Sediminicoccus sp. KRV36: one gene and its partner. The protein of the gene in region 1 interacts with the protein of each later gene in a pairwise test. Links are inferred from orthologs where the notes say so. Each region holds a gene or a part of one and is shown in the gene's direction. Other genes may lie near its edges.

Evidence for each region. Proteins that work in one complex are often made in the same cells at the same time.
Region 2: the proteins of LHU95_RS22995 (region 1) and grxD interact in binary tests that used the Escherichia coli proteins (3 or more experiments, as listed by UniProt). The link is inferred for Sediminicoccus sp. KRV36 from one-to-one orthologs.

Annotation. Positions count from the first base shown.
Region 1 is NZ_CP085081.1:4,837,589-4,845,563, forward strand. What follows is about bases 2,349-5,032. They hold LHU95_RS22995 (BolA family protein), read left to right. Parts: upstream 2,349-3,394; coding sequence 3,395-3,670; downstream 3,671-5,032. Other genes in these bases: cobS (cobaltochelatase subunit CobS), read right to left, coding at 2,349-2,634; LHU95_RS22990 (J domain-containing protein), read right to left, coding at 2,737-3,330; LHU95_RS23000 (tripartite tricarboxylate transporter substrate-binding protein), read left to right, coding at 3,879-4,853; fabD (ACP S-malonyltransferase), read left to right, coding at 4,971-5,032. In the rest of the region: cobaltochelatase subunit CobT, read right to left, coding at 1-1,631; more of cobS, read right to left, coding at 1,633-2,348; more of fabD, read left to right, coding at 5,033-5,924; LHU95_RS23010 (GNAT family N-acetyltransferase), read left to right, coding at 5,921-6,349; LHU95_RS23015 (GNAT family N-acetyltransferase), read left to right, coding at 6,346-6,795; fabG (3-oxoacyl-[acyl-carrier-protein] reductase), read left to right, coding at 6,795-7,532; LHU95_RS23025 (DUF4149 domain-containing protein), read right to left, coding at 7,630-7,975. UniProt on the Escherichia coli protein: Transcriptional regulator that plays an important role in general stress response. Has many effects on cell morphology, cell growth and cell division. Acts by regulating the transcription of many genes, including dacA (PBP-5), dacC (PBP-6), ampC and mreB.
Region 2 is NZ_CP085081.1:1,122,215-1,125,082, forward strand. It holds grxD (Grx4 family monothiol glutaredoxin), read left to right. Parts: upstream 1-1,200; coding sequence 1,201-1,536; downstream 1,537-2,868. Other genes in the region: purL (phosphoribosylformylglycinamidine synthase subunit PurL), read left to right, coding at 1-936; LHU95_RS04970 (BolA family transcriptional regulator), read left to right, coding at 942-1,175; LHU95_RS04980 (DUF1796 family putative cysteine peptidase), read right to left, coding at 1,606-2,529; LHU95_RS04985 (sugar O-acetyltransferase), read right to left, coding at 2,563-2,868. UniProt on the Escherichia coli protein: Monothiol glutaredoxin involved in the biogenesis of iron-sulfur clusters.

The DNA of each region.
Region 1 (7,975 bases):
TAATTGCCGGGATTGACCGAGAGCGTGCTGTCATCCACCGGCGCGCCATCGCTGATCACCATGAGGATGCGGCGATGCTCGGTACGGGCCAGGATGCGGCGATACGCCCAGTTCAGCGCCTCGCCATCAATGTTTTCCTTGAGCAGCCCCTCGCGCAGCATCAGGCCGATGGCGCGGCGCGAGCGGCGCCAGGGCGCATCGGCGCCCTTGTAGATGATGTGGCGCAGATCATTCAGCCGGCCCGGATTGCGCGCCTTGCCCTCCTGCACCCAACGCTCGCGAGACTGCCCGCCCTTCCAGGCGCGCGTGGTGAAGCCGAGGATCTCGACCTTCACGCCGCAACGCTCCAGCGTGCGGGCCAGGATATCGGCGCACATGGCGGCCACGGTGATGGGCCGGCCGCGCATGGAGCCCGAATTGTCAATCAGCAGGGTCACCACGGTATCGCGGAAATCCGCCTCCCGCTCCCGCTTGTAGGACAGCGAGAGCGTGGGGTTCGCCACCACGCGGGCCAAGCGCGCAACGTCGAGGATGCCTTCCTCCAGGTCGAAATCCCAGGCGCGCTGCTGCTGCGCCATCAGGCGGCGCTGCAGGCGATTGGCGAGCTTGGAGACGACGCCCTGCAGATGCTGCAACTGCTGGTCGAGCTGCTGGCGCAGACGTGTCAGCTCATCCGCGTCACACAGGTCATCGGCTTCCACCACCTCGTCGAACTGGGTGGAGAAGGCGCGATAGCGCGTCGTGTCGTCGGTCTGCGGGACTTCCTTGCGGGCCTGGGGGCCGCCGGGCTTCTCATCGCCCTCGGCGGCCGCACCTTCTTCCTCGCTATCCTGCGCTTCCTCGTCGGCGGCCTCGCCTTCCATGCTCTCGGGCTCGGCGCCCTGCATGGATTCCTGCTCCTGGCTCTGCGCCTCGCCGGCGCTGGCCTGGTCCTGCTGGGAGGATTGATCGCCGCCCTCGTCGCCTTCCTCATCCTGGTCGGCTTCGCTCTCCATCTCGGCCTCGGCGAGGTCGAGTGCCGTGAGCAGCTTGCGGGCGGCGCGGGCGAAGGATTCCTGATCCTCGGTGGAGGAGACCATTTCCTCCATCGCGGCCGCGGCCTTTTCGTCCAGGCTGTCGCGCCACATCTCCAGGATGCGGGTCGCGGCGGCGGGCGAAGGCTCGCCCGAGATGCGCTCGCGCGCCATGAGGGAGAGGGCGGTGTGCAGCGGAAGCTGGTCCTTCCGCGTCATCCGGTCATAGCCCTCGGATTCGCATTCCTCCGAGAGGCGAGCGCGTAGATTCGCCGCGACGCCGGACATGTGGCGGGAGCCCACGGATTGCACGCGCACATCTTCCAGCGCGTCGAACACCTCCCGCGCTTCCTTGCGCGAGGGGGCGCGGGCGGCGTGGGTCGCTTCGTCGTGATGGCGCAGCTTCAGCGCCACGGCATCGGCGGCACCGCGCAGCTTCGCCATTTCGGCGGGCGGCAGGCTGCGCGTGGGCAAGGGCAGGCGCGCGCGCTTGCCCGAGACACCGGCCGGGCCGGGCTGGAAGGCGACCTGCACTTCGGTCTGCTGCGCGATGGCACGGACCACGCCGGCCGTCGCGCGCTTGAATTCTTCCTGGCGGGTGAGGTCCTGCTTGGTCACATCACCCCGCCTTCTTGTAGAGTCCCGTCGCGATCTCGGCGTTGAAGCAGCGCTGATAGTATTCCGCCACCGTCGAACGCTCGGCCTCATCGCATTTGTTGAGGAAGGTCAGGCGGAAGGCGAAGCCGATATCGCCGAAGATGCGCGTGTTATCCGCCCAGGTGATGACGGTGCGGGGCGACATGACGGTGCTGATATCGCCCGCGATGAAGCCGGCGCGCGTCAGGTCGGCCAGCGCGACCATGGCTTCGACCTGCTTCTTCATCTTGGGATCGGTCGTGCCGATCTTGGCCATGACGATCTCGGTCTCCTGCGCATGCGGCAGGTAGTTCAGCGTCGCCACGATGTTCCAGCGGTCCATCTGGCCCTGATTGATCTGCTGCGTGCCGTGATACAGGCCGGTCGTATCGCCCAGGCCCACCGTATTCGCCGTGGCAAACAGGCGGAACATCGGGTGCGGGCGGATCACGCGGTTCTGGTCGAGCAGGGTCAGCTTGCCCTCGACTTCGAGCACGCGCTGGATCACGAACATCACATCCGGGCGGCCGGCGTCATATTCGTCGAACACCAGGGCGCAGGGATGCTGCAGGGCCCAGGGGAGGATGCCCTCGCGGAATTCGGTGATCTGCTTGCCATCCTTCAGCACGATGGCGTCCTTGCCGATCAGGTCGATGCGGCTGATGTGGCTGTCCAGGTTCACGCGGATGCAGGGCCAGTTCAGCCGCGCCGCCACCTGCTCGATATGGGTGGATTTTCCGGTGCCGTGATAGCCCTGGATCATCACCCGGCGGTTATGCGCAAAGCCCGCGACGATGGCGAGCGTCGTCTCCCGGTCGAAGCGATAGGAGGGGTCGAGCTCGGGCACATGCTCGGTGCGGACCGAATAGGCGGGCACCTCCATATCAATGTCCACGCCGAAGACTTCGCGCGCGCTCACGGTGATATCCGGCAGGTTGATCGCCGAGGTTGGGCTCACGTCGCCAGATTGGGCCAGCTTGGTCATCACGCTTCCGCTTCGTTCAATGGAGGTGGGCACATCAGTTATGGTGAATGTTAGGGCAGGCCATGGGATTGGGCTACCCAGGCCGCCGGAAACACGTGGCAGTCATCCGGCATGGGCCGGTTGCGCCGCGGAGACCGCGCGCCCGACCCGCTGCCGCAGCAGCGAATAGGCGCGATTGATATCCTTCAGCCGGTCCTCGGTGCTGCGATCGCCGCCATTGGTATCCGGGTGGTAGCGCTTCGCGAGTTCCTTGTAGCGCGCCTTCAGCGTCGCGGGATCGAGCGGCCATTCGAGTTCGAGCAGGCCGAGTGCGGCGCGCAACTCCGCCGGCGCCTCGCTGCGCGGCGGGGTGCGGCGCTTCTCGTGCAGCGCCGTCTCACGCAGGATACCGAGCGGGTCCACCATGCGCTCCGCATCCAGGCGCATGCCGCCAAGGCGCCCCAAGGGCCAGGTGGGGCGCTGCCAGCCGGTATCCGAGCGGATGGAGGTCTCGATATCGCCCGGGCCCATGCCGCGGTAGAAATCCCAGCCGGAATTGTACTGGCGCACATGTTCCAGGCAGAACCAGAGATATTCCCGCAGGCTGCGGTCTTTGGGCGCGCGGAACTCCCCGGCCGCCGCGCAGCCGGGCGCATCGCAGCCCCGGGGGGGGGCCTTCGGGTCGGTCTGGGGTTGGAAGCTCGCGCGTCGCGCCATCAGAACTTTATGGGTGCGACATCCGGGCTTGGCAACGGCGAAGACATGGAGGAATCTCGGCGGCATGGACAATCGCGCCGACCGCATCCGTGCCGCCCTCACCGCCGGCTTCGCCCCCCTTCGGCTGGAGGTGGCGGATGACAGCGCCAGCCATGCCGGCCATGCCGGCGCCGCGCCGGGTGGTGAGACGCATTACAGCGTTGTTCTGGTGAGCGAGGCTTTCACGGGCATGAACCGCGTGGCGCGCTCCCGCGCGGTGCATGCCGCGGTGGATGCCGAATTCGCCACCGGGCTGCATGCGCTGGCCCTGACGCTGCGCGCCCCGGCCGAAGCAGCCTAGCCCGGGCATCACGGGATGATTGAAGACGCCTGACCGAAGGTGCAGGAAACTCAGCTTGCTGCGGGGGGTTTCCTGCCGGGGTGAGGGGCAGCGCCCCTCGATTTCTCCCAAGCCAGCCGCGGCCGCGGTCATTCCAGCCGCAACCCCTCGCAAGACAACGCCATTTTCGCTAAGCTCCGCCGCAGAAAAAGCCGACGGAGAAACGCCCATGACCCATTTCGAACGCCGCGCCCTGCTGGGTGCCGGCCTGGCGCTGGCCATGCCGGCGTTGGCCCGCGCCCAGACGGTCCCGCGCAATGCGCGCATCGTCATCGGTTTTCCGGCCGGCGGCAGTTCCGACATCGTCGCCCGCATCTATGCCGAGCGGCTGCGCGGCATCTTCGCGCCCAACCTCATTGTCGAGGGCCGGGTGGGGGCCGCCGGGCGCATTGCCGTGGAATTCGTGCGCGATGCCGAGAAGGACGGCACCACCTATCTGCAGACGCCGGCCTCCATGCTGACCTTGCAGCCGCACATCTTCCCGCGCGATGTGCGCTATGACGCCCTGACCGACCTCATCCCCGTCAGCACGGTCTGCACCTTTCCCTTCGCCTTCTGCATTCCGATGACGCATCCGGCGCGCAACCTAGCCGAATTCGCCACCTGGGCGCGGGCGCAGCCCAATGAGATTCCCTTCGCCTCGCCCGCGGCCGGCGCCTCGCCGCATTTCATGGGGCTGATGCTGGCCCAGGCGCTGGGTATCCGCATGACGCATGTGCCCTATCGCGGCTCGGTGCCGGCGGTGCAGGATCTCATCGCCGGGCGGCTCAATGCCTTCATGGGCGTGCTGGGGGATGTTTCGCCGCAAAACGGCGTCGGCCTTCGCATGCTGGCGATCTCCTCGGCCACGCGGAACCCGCGCTTTCCCGATGTGCCGACGTTCCAGGAACTCGGCCATCCGGCACTGACCAAGGATGAATGGTTCGGCGCGCTGCTGCCGGCCGGCACCCCGGCACCGGTGGTGCAGGGCCTCTTCGCGGCTATCACCCAGGTGGGCACCACGCCCGAGATGCGAGCCGCGCTGGAGCGGCTGGATTTCAGCCCCGGCGTTTCGGCCAGCCCCGCCGCCTTCGCCACGCGCATCCGGACCGAGCGGGAGGAATGGGGGCCGATCGTCCGCGCCTCCGGCTTCACGCCGGAATAGCCGTGCGGGGCGTTTTGCCCCCGCCCGCGCCCTTTCCGGGCCGAATGAGCCCAACCCGTTGACTTGCAGGCGCCCCGGCGCGAAGGGGCTTGCACACACGCCATTCACGGAATTGCCATGTCACTCGCTTTTGTGTTCCCCGGCCAGGGCAGCCAGGCCCCCGGCATGGGCCGCGACCTCGCCGATGCCTTCCCCATCGCGCGCGAAACCTTCCAGGAGGTGGATGACGCGCTGGGCCAGAAGCTCTCGCGCCTCATGTTCGAAGGCCCGGGTGAGGAACTGACCCTGACGGCCAATGCGCAGCCCGCCTTGATGGCGGTCTCCGTCGCCATCTGCCGCGTGCTGGGCAAGGAGGGCGGCTTCGACATGTCGCGCCAGGTGGCGCTGGTGGCTGGGCACAGCCTCGGCGAATACAGCGCGCTGACGGCGGCGGGCAGCTTTGACCTCGCCACCGCCGCGCGGCTGCTGCGGCTGCGCGGCGATTCCATGCAGGCCGCCGTCCCCCCCGGTGAGGGCGCCATGGCGGCACTGCTTGGCGCCGAGGCCGAACAGGCCGCCGCCATCTGCGCCGAGGCTGCCCAGGGCCCGGAGGGGCATCAGGTGCTGGAGGTCGCCAATGACAATGGCGGTGGCCAGGTGGTGATTTCGGGCGCCAAGGCCGCCGTGGAGCGCGCCGTGGAGGTCGCCAAGGCCGCCGGCATCAAGCGCGCCATGATCCTGCCCGTCTCGGCCCCCTTCCATTGCGCGATGATGGAGCCCGCCGCCCGCGTCATGGAGGAGGCCCTGGCCAAGGCCGCCATGGCGCATCCGGCCGTGCCGGTCGTGGCCAATGTGACGGCCGCCCCCGTCTCGGACCCTGATGTAATCCGCGGCCTGCTGGTGCGCCAGGTGACGGGCACGGTGCGCTGGCGCGAATGCGTGGCCGCCATGGTCGCCGCCGGCTGCACGCGCTTCGCCGAGGTCGGCGCCGGCCGCGTGCTGACCGGGCTGATGAAGCGCAACGCGCCCGAAGCCGCGGCATTGGCCATCAACAACCCGGCCGATATCGAAGCATTCCTGAAATCCCTGTGACGCGGCTTGTCCTCTCCGAGGCGGAGGAGACGCCGCTGCTGGATGTGCTCGTCGAGGGATTTCGCGCCTTCAACGGCCCCTTCGTCGGCGAGCATGGCTACAAGCCGCTCCGGCTGTTGGTCTTCCGCGAGGGTGAGGACGCGCCCGCCGGCGGCATTCAGGCGCATTGCTACGGCGCCTGGCTGCATGTGCTCATGGTGTATCTGCCGGAGGATTTGCGCGGCCAGGGCCTCGGCACCGCGCTGTTCGACCGCATCGAGGCGGAGGCGCAGGCGCGCGGATGCATCGGCGCCTATCTGGACACGTTGAGCTGGCAGGCGCGGCCCTTCTACGAGAAGCGCGGCTACGAACTCTTTGGCACGCTGCCCGATTCACCGCCCGGCCATGCGCGCTATTTCCTGAAGAAGCGCTTCGGCCCCGCATGATCCTGCACGTCACGGACCAGCCCGACGCGGCGGATCAGGCGGCGATCCTCGATGGCCTGGTCGGCTTCAATGAGGCGGCGACAGGGCTGCGCGGCCGGGACCGCCTCGACCTTGCCGTGCTGCTGCGCGATACGGAGCGCCGCACCATCGGCGGCGCGCTGGGCCATTCGCGTCATGGCTGGGTGCGGATCGAGCTGCTGTTCCTGCCTGCCGCGCTGCGCGGGCAGGGCTGGGGCCGGCGCCTGATGCAGGCGGTGGAGGCTGAGGCGCGCGCCCGGCACTGCCTGGGCGTGCGGCTGGAGACGGCCTCCTTCCAGGCGCGTGGCTTTTACGAAAAGCTCGGCTACAGCGTCATCGGAACCCTGCCGGATGATCCGCCAGGCCATACGCTCTTCTGGCTCGCCAAACGGCTCGAATCCAAAGCGCTCGAACAAGGAACCACGTGATGTTCAAACTCGACGGCAAGATCGCCCTGGTCACCGGCGCTTCCTCCGGCATCGGCATCGGCATCGCCGAGGCGCTGCACGCCCAGGGGGCGCATGTGGTGCTGACCGGCCGGCGCGAGGCGGAGTTGAACGCCGTGGCGGCGCAGCTGGGTGAGCGCGCCAGCGTCATGCCGGCCGACCTGAATGATCCCGCCGCACCGGCCGCCCTGGTCGAGGGGATCGAGGCCGCGCATGGCAAGCTCGATATCCTGGTGAACAATGCCGGCTTCACGCGGGACATGCTGGCCCTGCGCATGGGCGATGAGGACTGGAACGCCGTGCTGGAAGTGGACCTCAACGCGCCGTTTCGCCTGGCCCGCGCCGCGCTGCGCGGCATGATGAAGCGGCGCAGCGGGCGGATCGTCTCCATCGCCTCCATCGTGGGTGTGACGGGCAATGCGGGCCAGGCGAATTACGCGGCCGCCAAGGCCGGGCTGATCGGCATGAGCAAGGCGCTGGCACAGGAAGTCGCACCGCGCGGTGTCACCATCAACGTGGTCGCGCCCGGCTTCATCGCGACGCCGATGACGGACAAGCTGAACGAGGAACAGAAATCCGGCCTGCTCTCACGCATCCCGATGAAGCGGATGGGCAGCGCCCAGGATGTGGCCTCGGCCGTCGCTTACCTCGCCTCGGACGAGGCGGCCTGGGTGACGGGCGCGACCATCCATGTGAATGGCGGCATGCTGATGGTGTGAGGCGCTGGCACTTGTTCCGCGCGCAAGGGCGCGCGACACAATCTCAGGTCCAGCGTTTTTCATCCGTTCAAGCGATCCCGTTTGAACGGATCATGCCTTACCCCACGCCAAACATCGCCAGCACGGCGCCAATCGCCACCATCTGCACCAGATTGGCCGCCACCGAGAGCTTGTGCATGCGGTCGAACTCGCGCTTCGCCGCCGCGTCGCCGGCCTGGGCAAGGTCCGATGCGTGGTTGATTCGCCGCATCAGCACCTGGCGCAGCCAGAGGGTGAGCCCGGCGGAAAGCGCCATGATGCCGGCGGCCTCCTTGGCCAGCGGAAACAAGGCGATGGCAGCCGCGGCCGAGCAGGCCAGAACCCAGAGGTAGTAGTGCGGGAAAATGGCGCGGGTGAACCGCCCCGCATGCTCGAATGGCAGCCGCGAGAACACCAGCGGCGCC
Region 2 (2,868 bases), 3.7 Mb from region 1 along the record:
ATCTGGGACCAGTATGACGCGCAGGTGGGCGGCCAGACGGCCAAGCGGCCCGGCCAGGCCGATGCCGCCGTGGTGCGGATCGAGGATCATGTGCGGGCGCTGGCCATGACCACCGATTGCACGCCGCGCTATTGCCAGGCGGACCCCCATGCGGGCGGCATGCAGGCGGTGGCCGAGGCCTGGCGCAATCTGACCGCCGTCGGCGCCCTGCCGCGCGCCATCACCGACAACATGAATTTCGGCAATCCCGAAAAGCCCGAGATCATGGGCCAATTCGCCGCCGCCGTGCGCGGCATGGCGGCTGCCTGCAACGCGCTGGATTTCCCGGTAATCAGCGGCAATGTCTCGCTCTACAACGAGACCGAGGGCCGCGCGATTTTGCCGACACCCGCCATTGGCGGCGTGGGCGTGCTGGAAGATGTGGCGCAGGCGGTCGGCCTGGCCATGCCGCAAGGGGCCGCGATCATCCTGGTGGGCGAGACGCAAGGCTGGCTCGGCCAGTCGCTCTGGCTGCGCGAGATCGCGGGGCAGGAGGCGGGCGCGCCCCCGCCGGTGGACCTGGCGGCCGAGCGGCGGAACGGCGATTTCGTGCGCGGGCAAATCCTGGCCGGCGCCGTCAGCGCCTGCCATGATTGCGCCGATGGTGGTTTGCTGGTGACGATTGCGGAAATGTGCATGGCCTCGGGCGTCGGCGCCACGCTGGATGGCGCGGGTGAGCACGGCTTCTGGTTCGGTGAGGACCAATCCCGCTACGTGGTCGCCGTCACGGACGGCGCGGCTTTCCTGGCGGCTGCGGCGGCGGTGGGGGTGCCAGCGCGGAAGCTCGGAGAATCAGGCGGTGGGGACTTGGTTCTGAGCGGAAAGGGGACCATATCGGTCTCCAATCTGGTGGCGGCGCATGAGGCGACGCTGCCCAAGCTGATGCAAGAGGTCTGAACCGCATGCCGATGCAACCGGCCGAAATCGAGGCGCTGATCAAATCGGCCCTGCCCGACGCGCAGGTGACGATCGAGGATCTGGCCGGCGATGGCGACCATTACGCCGCGAAGGTGATTTCCGAGAGCTTCCGCGGCGTCTCCCGCGTCAAGCAGCATCAGATCGTCTATGCCGCGCTGCAAGGCCGCATGGGCGGCGTGCTGCATGCCCTGGCGCTGCAGACCAGCGCCCCCGATTGAACGAACCCAAAGAAGGAAGTCCAGGATGACCGACGCCACCACCCGCATCGAAGCCGAAATCACCGGCAACCCCGTCGTGCTCTACATGAAGGGCACGCCCGTCTTTCCGCAATGCGGGTTTTCGGCCCGTGTGGTGCAGATTCTCAGCCATGTCGGCGTGCCCTTCAAGGGCGTGAACGTGCTGGAAGACGCCGAGATCCGCGAGGGCATCAAGGCCTACACGAATTGGCCGACCATCCCGCAGCTTTACGTGCAGGGCGAATTCGTCGGCGGCTGCGACATCGTGATGGAGATGTTCCAGTCGGGCGAATTGCAGACGATGCTCAAGGAAAAGGGCATCGCGACGAAGGCCGAAGCGTAAGGCCGCGCGATTCCCGGGGCTGCACCACGGGCCCGGCGAAACCCGCCGGGCCCGTGCTCAGCCACGGGGCTACATGCTGCTGATCTGCGGCGCGGCCAGTGCGCCACGCAGCAGCACGATCTCATCCAGAGGGTCGACGAAGGCTGTGCCCTTCACCTCAGAGATGGTGCGCGCGCGCAGATAGCGGTGCACGCCGCGGGTCTGGGCCAGCTCCATTTCGGGGAAGGGGCCGGCGGGCGGGCCCTCCACCAGCGCCACCGTCACCAGGATGGCGCCGCGGGCCGAGCGGTCCAGCATGTCGGCCGTATCCTCGAAGGTGGGCAGGCTGCGCTCGGTCTCCTGCGTGACCTGCAGCAGGAGCTTGCCATGCAGGCCGCGCAGCGCCTCACGGAAGCGCAGCGTGGCCCGTTCCAGGCTGGCATAGCCGGTCGCCTCGGACGGATCGTAGCGATGGAAGATCGTCGGGCCGTAGAGCTCGGAGAGGCGCACATGGCGGCAGAGATGGCCGTCGCTGCCGACGGGCCGATCCTCGGGGAGGATGGGCTCGTAATCGGTGGCGAGCAGCAGCCCGGCGCAATCATCCACGATGCTGTCACGCACCGCTTCGGCCGGGATGGTCATCCAGTCGAAGGGGCCGGCCCAGCGGCGCAGGCCGCCGCGCCGGAGCATGCCGGCGGTGCCCGGCATGCAGCCCAGGCCGATACAGGCCAAGGGGGAAGGCCGCGCGGCGAGGCCAGGGGCGATCACATCCTCGATGCCGCGTCCGCCCATGGTGGCGAGCAGCCGGGTCTTTGCCTCGGTGCTGGTGTAGACGAGCTGCATGAAGTCGGACACGACCTCATCCAGTGATTGGGTGGCGCCGCGGCGGGTGAGTTCCTCGGTGAAGGCGGTTTGCCAGTTGGGGTCCACGCTCCGCCCGAGGAAGGCCTGGTGGGTCGCGCGGATCACTGTTTCCAGGACGTCACGCGCGGGAAGCTGTGCAGGAATCGGCATGGGCGAAGATGTGCAGGCGAAGGGGTAGCCTCGTCAACTGCGCCTGGGCCGCGCGGGGTTGCCGAGGACCATGGCGCCCGGGGCCACATCGCGCGTGATGACGCTGCCCGCGCCCACCACCGCGCCATCGCCGATGGTCACGCCGGGCAGCAGGATGGCACCGCCGCCGATCCAGGCATCGGCCCCGATGCGGACGGGGCGGCCGAACTCGACCCCGGTGGCCCGCGTGGCCGCATCGCGGGGGTGATCGGCGGCGTAGATCTGCACGGCCGGGCCGATCTGCGCGCGGGCGCCGATGGTGACCTCGACCACGTCAAGGATCACCACGTTGAAATTCAG